DNA from 4 places in the Photobacterium makurazakiensis genome. Region 3 is predicted to be linked to each of the others. Evidence: predicted binding sites of a transcription regulator. Region 3 holds the regulator's gene; each other region holds the start of a gene.
The links. Region 3 encodes PurR, which represses purine synthesis genes. Its sites were predicted from a motif close to TNANGNAAACGTTTNCNTNA; they were not measured.
Positions count from the first base shown of each region.

Region 1: L4D09_RS03070 (NCS2 family permease) is a predicted target of PurR. The motif match lies at 1,125-1,144, and genes of this name have one in related genera.
Region 2: L4D09_RS21090 (uracil-xanthine permease family protein) is a predicted target of PurR. The motif match lies at 921-940, and genes of this name have one in related genera.
Region 4: L4D09_RS07445 (phosphoribosylaminoimidazolesuccinocarboxamide synthase) is a predicted target of PurR. The motif match lies at 1,239-1,258, and genes of this name have one in related genera.

Region 1 covers NZ_JAKJSJ010000010.1:134,355-136,566, forward strand. The annotation lists gene L4D09_RS03065 (methyl-accepting chemotaxis protein) at 1-185, opposite strand, end outside; gene L4D09_RS03070 (NCS2 family permease) at 1,242-2,212, shown strand, end outside.
Region 2 covers NZ_JAKJSJ010000052.1:19,014-21,225, forward strand. The annotation lists gene L4D09_RS21090 (uracil-xanthine permease family protein) at 1-874, opposite strand, end outside; gene L4D09_RS21095 (DUF2066 domain-containing protein) at 1,159-2,212, shown strand, end outside.
Region 3 covers NZ_JAKJSJ010000043.1:50,229-52,440, reverse strand. The annotation lists gene L4D09_RS18820 (heme ABC transporter ATP-binding protein) at 1-291, shown strand, start outside; gene purR (HTH-type transcriptional repressor PurR) at 745-1,758, shown strand; cyclic di-GMP riboswitch class I at 1,963-2,067, shown strand; gene L4D09_RS18810 (TfoX/Sxy family DNA transformation protein) at 2,196-2,212, shown strand, end outside.
Region 4 covers NZ_JAKJSJ010000015.1:45,785-47,996, forward strand. The annotation lists gene L4D09_RS07445 (phosphoribosylaminoimidazolesuccinocarboxamide synthase) at 21-1,124, opposite strand; gene L4D09_RS07450 (ATP-dependent helicase) at 1,328-2,212, shown strand, end outside.

The sequences.
Region 1 (2,212 bases), on a different contig from region 3:
TCAACCAATGAATGAACTGTCTCGACGAGATGGCGGGTTTTAACCCTTTTTTGCTCCATTAGGTTTTGTTGGTAATTGCTGGCAAACAATAGCAGTGGTAGCAATGTTAAAAGGGTAATTGTGATACCAAGTAGATATAGCCGCTTACTGATAGAAATGGCTCTGAGTGTATGAAATCGCTCCATGCTAGTACTTCATCCTTTATTATCATTATCCATTTTGTTCCTGTGCAATAGGATATGTTGCATATGCATAGTGAATCAAGAGGCATAGGGTTACACTTTAGTCTTGTCTTATATAAAGATGGCTTAATGCGAAAGTGTAACTAATTTACATTTTTGGTGGTGTGGTAGCTTTTTATGGCTAAAAGTGTGACGCAGTTAAAATAATTATTGAAAGTTTACAACCATTCGGTTATAGTTTCTTCAACTTCTGATTGAAGAATGAACGACACAGCAAACCGCTCTAGGATGAGCCCGATATATCGCCTCCAAGGAACCGAGATTAAGTCAAGCCATGATGGCTGAGCACAACGTTGATGTGTTATGACAACTTAATAATTAAGGTGATAAAAATGAAAGTATTTAAATCTGTAACAAGTTTTTGGAACACACGCGCTGTTTACACTAGCAATTTCCATTATCCAAGCTCGTTCGGCTACTAATTTTGTATTTTGCTCGACGCTTTATTGAGTCGAGCAGGGTATAGCAACAGTATTGTTCACCCCCTTATTTGAGAATTTTTATAACCCCCTTTGGGTTATAGTGACATTCTTAACGCCGCTTCCATTTGAAGTGGCGTTTTTTTATCTGCTTGATCTTAAAATTCAAATTCACTCTTACCTAATTCTTATCCTTTTCGGTGTATTCCATTACATTCTGTTCGAGTGGCTAAATTCAATATTAACTTAGTGCATATTAAACGATTGCGTGGCAGTAAAAAATATTATTAGGTTAAAAAATAACCATGATAATGAGATGTTAATTCATTGATTTTGAATAACTTATTATTTAGTGAACGATGCATTGGTTGGTTTTTTATCCGGTTGTAATAATGTACTAGTGATAATTGCGTTATTTGCTGGAAATCGGTGGGTAACATGCCTATAATCGCCTCCAAAAATAGGGCGCAAACGTTTTCTATTTTACTTTTTACGAACCTTGTTGAGTGTGACTGCAGAGTATTCACTGAAACAGGGTTTGATTTAACTGTTGGTTAAGATCTCCAAGGAATCGAGAGCAATGCTTGAGAAATTATTCAAACTGAAAGAGCACGGTACGGATGTTCGTACAGAGCTGTTGGCTGGTTTAACGACCTTTCTAACCATGGCATATATCATCTTCGTTAACCCGACAATGTTGTCGGCAACAGGGATGGATGCGGGTGCAGTATTTGTTGCAACGTGTTTAGCGGCAGTTGTTGGCTGTTTCATCATGGGTTTTGTGGCTAACTACCCAGTTGCCCAAGCGCCAGGTATGGGCTTGAATGCATTCTTCACCTATGGCGTTGTACTCGGTATGGGGCATACGTGGCAGGTAGCACTGGCTGCGGTATTCCTTTCGGGCTTATGCTTTATTCTATTAAGCATCCTTCGCGTGCGAGAGTGGATCATCAATGCGATACCACTGTCACTTCGCACCGGCATTTCTGCGGGTATCGGCTTATTCCTTGCATTCATTGGCTTACAGAGTTCTGGCATTGTTGTCGCAAACCCTGCCACATTGGTTCAAGTGGGGGATTTCACAAGCTTCCCTGCGGCAATGGCTGCGTTGGGCTTTTTCCTAACTATTGCGCTGGTTCACCGTGGTTATAAAGCGGCAGTATTGATTGCAATTTTAGCGGTAACCGTGCTTGGCATCCTGTTTGGTGACATCCAATATGGCGGTATCGTGTCTATGCCACCAAGTATTGCGCCGACATTTATGCAAATGGACTTCTCAGGTGCACTTGAAGTTGGCTTAATCTCAGTTGTTTTTGCTTTCTTGTTTGTCGATTTGTTCGACACCGCAGGTACCTTGGTCGGTGTTGCGAATAAAGCCAACCTAATGGACAAAGACGGTAAGCTTCCACGTCTTAACCGCGCACTGCTTGCTGACAGTACTGCAACATCAGTGGGTGCAGTATTGGGCACATCGAACACGACATCATTTGTTGAAAGTGTTTCAGGTGTCGCTGTCGGTGGTCGAACAGGATTAACTGCAGTTACTGTTGG
Region 2 (2,212 bases), on a different contig from region 3:
TGAATGACTTTGTTAGCATTACAGCGCCTGTGACTTCCGAATATGTGGTATTGGGTGGAGCTCCAACCATTGAAGCCGCAATCGTTGCCACGCCGTCACCAGCGATAGTGCGATGTAGGCCTGGTTTTTTTAGGTAATCCTTACCCGTAACATTCGATATTGCTAGCATGTCACCTACGTGTTCGACTGCAGGCGCTATCGCTACAGGGATCATAAATAATACGGCATTAATGTTGAACTCAGGAAAGGTAAAGTTTGGCATGGCCAACCAGCTAGCTTGTTGAACGGGCGTAAAGTCAACAACGCCGAATGCCAAGCTTGTCAGGTAGCCAGTCACGATCCCCGCCATGATAGGCACGAGTTTGAAGAAACCTTTTGCAAAAACGCTAACCCCAATCGTTACTAGTAGGGAAATGGCAGAAATCCAGATGGCGGCATCACCATTAACGAGCTGAACGGCACCGTCTCCTGTTTTGCCTACAGCCATATTCACAGCTGCGGGGGCCAAGCCGAGGCCTATGACCATAATGACAGGGCCAACCACGACGGGAGGAAGTAGTTTATGGATAATACCGACGCCACGAACTTTAATGACGACACCCATGCAAATATAAACCACCCCTGCCATCATTAGGCCGCCCATAGTTGCAGCAATGCCCCAGGTTTGGACGCCGTACATGATAGGAGCAATAAAAGCAAAAGAGGAAGCAAGGAAGATTGGAACAGATCGTTTGGTGATAACTTGGAAAAGCAGTGTACCGATACCAGCACCGAATAGGGCAACATTAGGATCTAGCCCTGTTAAAAGGGGCACCAAGACTAAGGCACCAAATGCAACAAATAGCATCTGTGCACCCTGTAATATCTGCATCATTATAAATTCCCACCCAACAATAAAAAAAATCGCGGAATATTATCACAGTAGAAAACGTTTGCCTAAGCGGGAAGATCAATTATTTACTCGATACATTGTGTTACTTATGTAAAAGCGGAATTATCACAATTTACTGACGATGGATTACTTGTAATGACAGATACTTATTACCAATTCGTGGTGAAAATACTCAAAAGAGTTCTAATTTTGTGTCAGAAGCAGTTGCCGAGCGAGATACTATCACCTTATGATCAGGCCCTAATTAAGTAATGAATGAGTTTACTATGTTGCGTGTTGCTTTACTTTTCATGGTGATATTAGCCCTGCCGTTAAAAGCGGCAACGGTTACCAACTTGTATCAAGCGCAGGTGATACTGCCAGATACGGATAGACAGTCTGAGCAAGCCGCTCGTAATCAGGCGCTGCAACAGGTGCTGATCAAAGTTTCTGGTCAGAGTGGGATAGTACAAAATGAAGTGATTGCCAAAGCAATCAAGAATAGTAGCCAGTACGTTAGTCAATTTGGCTATGGTAATTTGGATGGCCAACAAACACTGGATTTGACGTTTGATCGTGCTCGGATCCGTAACTTACTAACGCAAGCAAATTCCACACTATGGGGTGAGCAGCGTCCAAATGTACTGATATGGTTGGTCGAAGATGCCAACCGAAGCCGTAATATAGTATGGGATCAGTCCAGTAATGCTTTAATACAGGATGTGAAACGCGCATCAGATGTGCGTGGTTTACCTGTGATGTTACCGATTGGTGATTTTGAAGATGTTACAGCAATTAGTATTCCCGATCTTTGGGGTGGTTTTGTTCAGCCGATATCGGGCGCGAGCCTCCGTTATCAACCTGATGCCATCGTAGTTGCTCGTGCACGTCAAATGGGTGATGGCAATGTACAACTTGGCTGGCAACTTTTTTCGGAAAATGCAGAGCGTCTTGCAACGGCTCAGTTAGTCCCTGTGGAAGGGCGTATTGAAGGAACGAGGGCTGAGACCATAACTCAAATGGTGGGTCAGGTTACCGATCACTTGGCGGCAAAATATGCGGTGCCACTTGGCGGCGATAATTCTGGCTTAGTGTCGGTAGTGGTGGATAATATCCAGTCATCAGAAGATTTCTTTACACTAGAGCGGATGATGACAAACTTAACGTCTGTTGCTGCGGTAAATGCGCATAAAATTCAAGGGCAGAGTGTTGAGTTTACCGTTCAGCTCTTAAGTACTGAAGATGCCTTTCAGCGAGAGTTAAGCCAAGATCGTCGACTTTCATCAGCTACGCCTGTTACTGCCGAAGACATGCAAGCGAGCGAAGTCATTGAGTCAGAGG
Region 3 (2,212 bases):
AAAACCCTTCAAGTCGCAAAGTCGTTAGCGAAGTCTGGGGCTGCGGTGATCATAGTGATTCACGATTTAAATTTAGCAGCGCAATATGCAGACCGTTTAGTCATTCTTAATGAGGGAAGAATTCAAGCTGATGGTTGCCCGAAGGACGCTTTAACAGAGGAAACGATCGAACGCGTTTATGGTTGGCCTGTTTGCATTACACAGCACCCAATCGATAATTACCCTATTGTGCTCGCAACCTCCAGCCACGAAATTGAAGAGCCCAAATCAACATTAAAACTGGCTATTTAACGGCAAATTGTTGTTAAACAAACCAAAAATAGCTCTTTTTTCATTCTACTTCATTTGCCTTAAAGCCTTCTTAATCAAACTAAAAAGGCTTTATAAACTTACCGTTTCATCTTTAGCAGAACAATTCACCAGATTTATAACTGGTTATAAATAAACCAATTCGTTCTTATCCATAAATAATCCTGATTTATTAAGACAAGAAACATTGCACTCTTTGCTACACTGAGTAAAATGAGAGCGCAAGCGATTACACTATGCAACAATTGAAACCCTGTAATCGCGATAGAATATGAATACTATAAGAAACGAAGCCGCCCATTCGTGTCGCGGCCTTTTGTCGTTTCTGTTATCTGTACTCAACAGAACAGTGAACTGTTTTAGCAGTGCACTACTCTATTGAGTAAAGCTTAAAATTACCTAGGTCATTTGACCCTTATTATTAGAAGAATAAATATGGCAACGATTAAAGATGTTGCACGTATGGCTGGTGTCTCTACAACCACCGTCTCTCACGTGATTAACAAAACGCGATTTGTCGCAGAAGCAACGCAGAAAAAAGTACTGTCTGCAGTTGACGAGCTAAACTACGCTCCGAGTGCTGTGGCGCGTAGCTTAAAATGCAACACAACCCGTACTATTGGCATGTTGGTTACAAAATCGACCAACCCTTTCTTTGCTGAAGTCGTACACGGTGTTGAAGAGTACTGTTACGGTGCTGGTTACACGCTTATCTTATGCAACACAGAAGGTAACCTTGAGAAGCAACGTGATTATTTACGCATGCTGGCTGAAAAACGCGTTGATGGTTTGTTGGTCATGTGCTCAGACTTGGATGAAAACCTACTCGGTCTATTAGAGCGCCAAAAAGACTTGCCTATGGTTGTCATGGATTGGGGACCAGAAAGCCCTCATACAGATAAAATTCAAGATAATGCTGCGTTAGGCGGCTATGTTGCGACTAAGTTCTTCATTGAGCATGGGCATAAAGCTATCGGTTGCTTAACAGGTCACAGTGATAAAACAGCTTGTCGTGAACGCTTAAAAGGCTTTAAAAAAGCCATGTCAGAAGCCGAGCTGGAAGTCGAATCAGATTGGATTTTAGAAGGCGATTTTGAATGTGAATCTGCAGTTGAAGCCGCTAACAAGATCATTGCAATGGACAAACGTCCAACGGCGATCTTTTGCTTCAATGACATCATGGCGATGGGCATGATCAGTACATTTTCACAAGCTGGTATTCGTGTACCTGAAGATATTTCAATTATCGGCTACGATAATATTGATTTAGCACCGTACTTTTCTCCACCGCTAACCACTATTCACCAGCCTAAGCGCCGTCTTGGTAAAACAGCTATCGAAATTCTGTTGGAGCGAGTGAAAGATAAAGAGCATGAGCACCGTATATTTGAAATGATACCAGAGCTTGTGATTAGAAAGTCAGTGATAAACCGAAACACCAATTCGTAACAAGCCAATAATCACTCGAGATAGAAACGGAGGCTTTTCCTCCGTTTTTTTAGTCTTATCCCTATGCCTTATTAGAATAAACACTCAACTTTGGGTGTTTTTTATAATTAAATAAATACAAGATAAAATAATTTATGGGAGCAAGGTCACGCTATTAAAAGTGGGAGCAGGTTCAAATTTTGCTTCTGCGATATTCTTAAACAGTCACGAACAAGGCAAACCTTTCGAAAGATTGGGACGCAAAGCTTCCGGCCTAAGAGTCCATAGTTTTCAATAACTAGTTCGACTTAAGGTAGCGGGGTTGCCGATGGATATAGCAATAGTGATCAGGCGTCATATTTTACATGATTCTGACATTACTCTTTTGTTAATTTTGCTAATCTGAAATCCTCGCTCTGTTGTTAGGTGACCCTAGATTTTTTTCACCGAGAAGAAGCATGGACAAACCAGTACT
Region 4 (2,212 bases), on a different contig from region 3:
AGGAGTATCGGGTAAGCCAATTAGTCGATTAGACCGTATTGCTCACGAAGCACTTCGACAATTTCTGCTTTTGGATTTTCGCTAAGAACGATCTTTTGACCCGTTACTTTTTCCGCAATCCCAGTGTAAACCTTCGATACTTCCATCAATGCTTCAACCGGGAGCTCATTTTCGCGTGCTAAGGCGAAACGTTCTTCCATGCGATCTTTATTTAATAGAATGTCTGGATCAGGGAAGTGGTTAAGTAACATCTGGCGAAAACCTTCTTTTGAGTTTTCGACAATCTTGCCGTCACGGTAAGCGGATTCATCCCAGATGCGAGAAGAGTCTGGTGTACCTACTTCGTCCATGTAAATCAGCTTTTCCTGACCTGCAGCATCGGTGACGTAGCCAAACTCAAACTTGGTATCAACAAAGATTTGATTGATATCTTCAAGTTCTTTGCTGATCACATTGAAGCCTTCCTGCAATAGCTTCTCGTAGTGGGCTATATCATCCGTGCTACGGAAATTGAATGCTTCATAGTTCGCTTCAAGATCGTGGCGAGTGACGTTGACATCATCTACTTCAGGTACATTTGGAATACCTTTTAAGATCCCTTTGGTTGAAGGGGTCATGAGTAGTTCAGGTAACTTCTGATCTTTTTTCAGGCCTTCTGGCAGTTCAATACCACAGAAGTTACGCTCACCTTTACTATAAGCACGCCACATTGAGCCAGTAATGTACTGACGACAAATCGCTTCAACCATAACGGGCTTAGCTTTCTGAACAATCCAAACAAATGGGTGGGGAATATCAAGAATATGACTGTCAGCTAATCCGTTTTCACGGAATAACTTGAACCAGTGGTTTGAAATCGCGTTTAAGGCAGCCCCTTTTCCCGGAACACCTTTTAAGCCACCTTCACCGTGCCAGATACAGTCAAATGCAGAAATACGATCACTGATCACCATGATAGCAAGTGGCGCATCAGGTTTGACGTTGTATCCTTTCTCTTCGATTAGGCGGCGGCTGTCGGCCTCAGTTAACCAGTATACAGAACGTACCTTACCACTGTGAACGGGTTTGTCGGTACGGATTGGCAGGTCATCATTTACAGCGAGAACTTGATCAGCAAGGCTCATGGCGAATTCCTATTTCAGAAGATAACGAAGAAAGCATGTTAACGCAGGGTAAGTTGCCCAGTACGCAACGAATTTTAGGCGATAATAGCAGAAGAATCGTAGCCTTTCAGCAAGAAAGGCAAACGATTGCGCAAAATAATRTTACACCGATATGAGAATATGGTTTAACTGCTCGAATTTTCTTCACGAGCAAAGCAAGAACTGTGGCAGAATCACTATCCTGTTTTCTTCCCGTTAGGCCTGTTATGACCCGTTACACCACTGAACAATCAGCATTCATACAACATCAAGATGGCAATGCACTTTGTATCGCAGGGGCGGGGACAGGGAAAACCACCACACTGGTTGGGTTAATTGAACAAAAACTTACCACCATAAATGCTCAAGAAATGCTGGTAATGATGTTTAATCGGGATATTCGTACCGATTTTCAAGCCAAACTACAGACGGCTGGCATAGAGCAGCCTGTACCTGTGCATACATTTCATAGTTTTTGTTTGAAGTTTCTTAACCAAACCGGTTTTTTGCGCGACACAGGTTTTCGTGTCGATTATCAAAGTGGTGAGAGTGATAAGGCGTTAGTGAAGGGGATTCTTCGAGAGATTGCAGGTCTTGAGAAAACCTATCAACGACAGCAGGTTATTAAAGATCCGAAAACCATTGAACTGCTGCTGAGTTTCATTGGCTTGGTGAAGGCATACATGTTGTCGCCTTATGAAGTTTTCAAGTTGGCAGAAATAAACCGTGATTACCTGTTTATCATCGATGGTTATGAAAAGTTTGAAGAGTTGAGAAAGCAGCAGCGTACTTTGTTCTTCGATGACTGGTTGGTTGAAACAGTAAAGCTACTGGAAGGTAACGATGCGATTCGCCAGCATTACCATCAGCACTGCAAGCTGGTGGTTGTTGATGAATTTCAGGATATTAACACGGCGCAATACCGCTTACTCAAACAGTTGTTGGGCGATAACACACAGCTAGTGGCTGTGGGTGATATTGACCAGTGTATCTACAAATGGCGCGGAAGTGCCCCGCAGTTTATGCTGGATTTTGATGAGAGCTTTGCTCCAGCCAAAACCTACACCTTG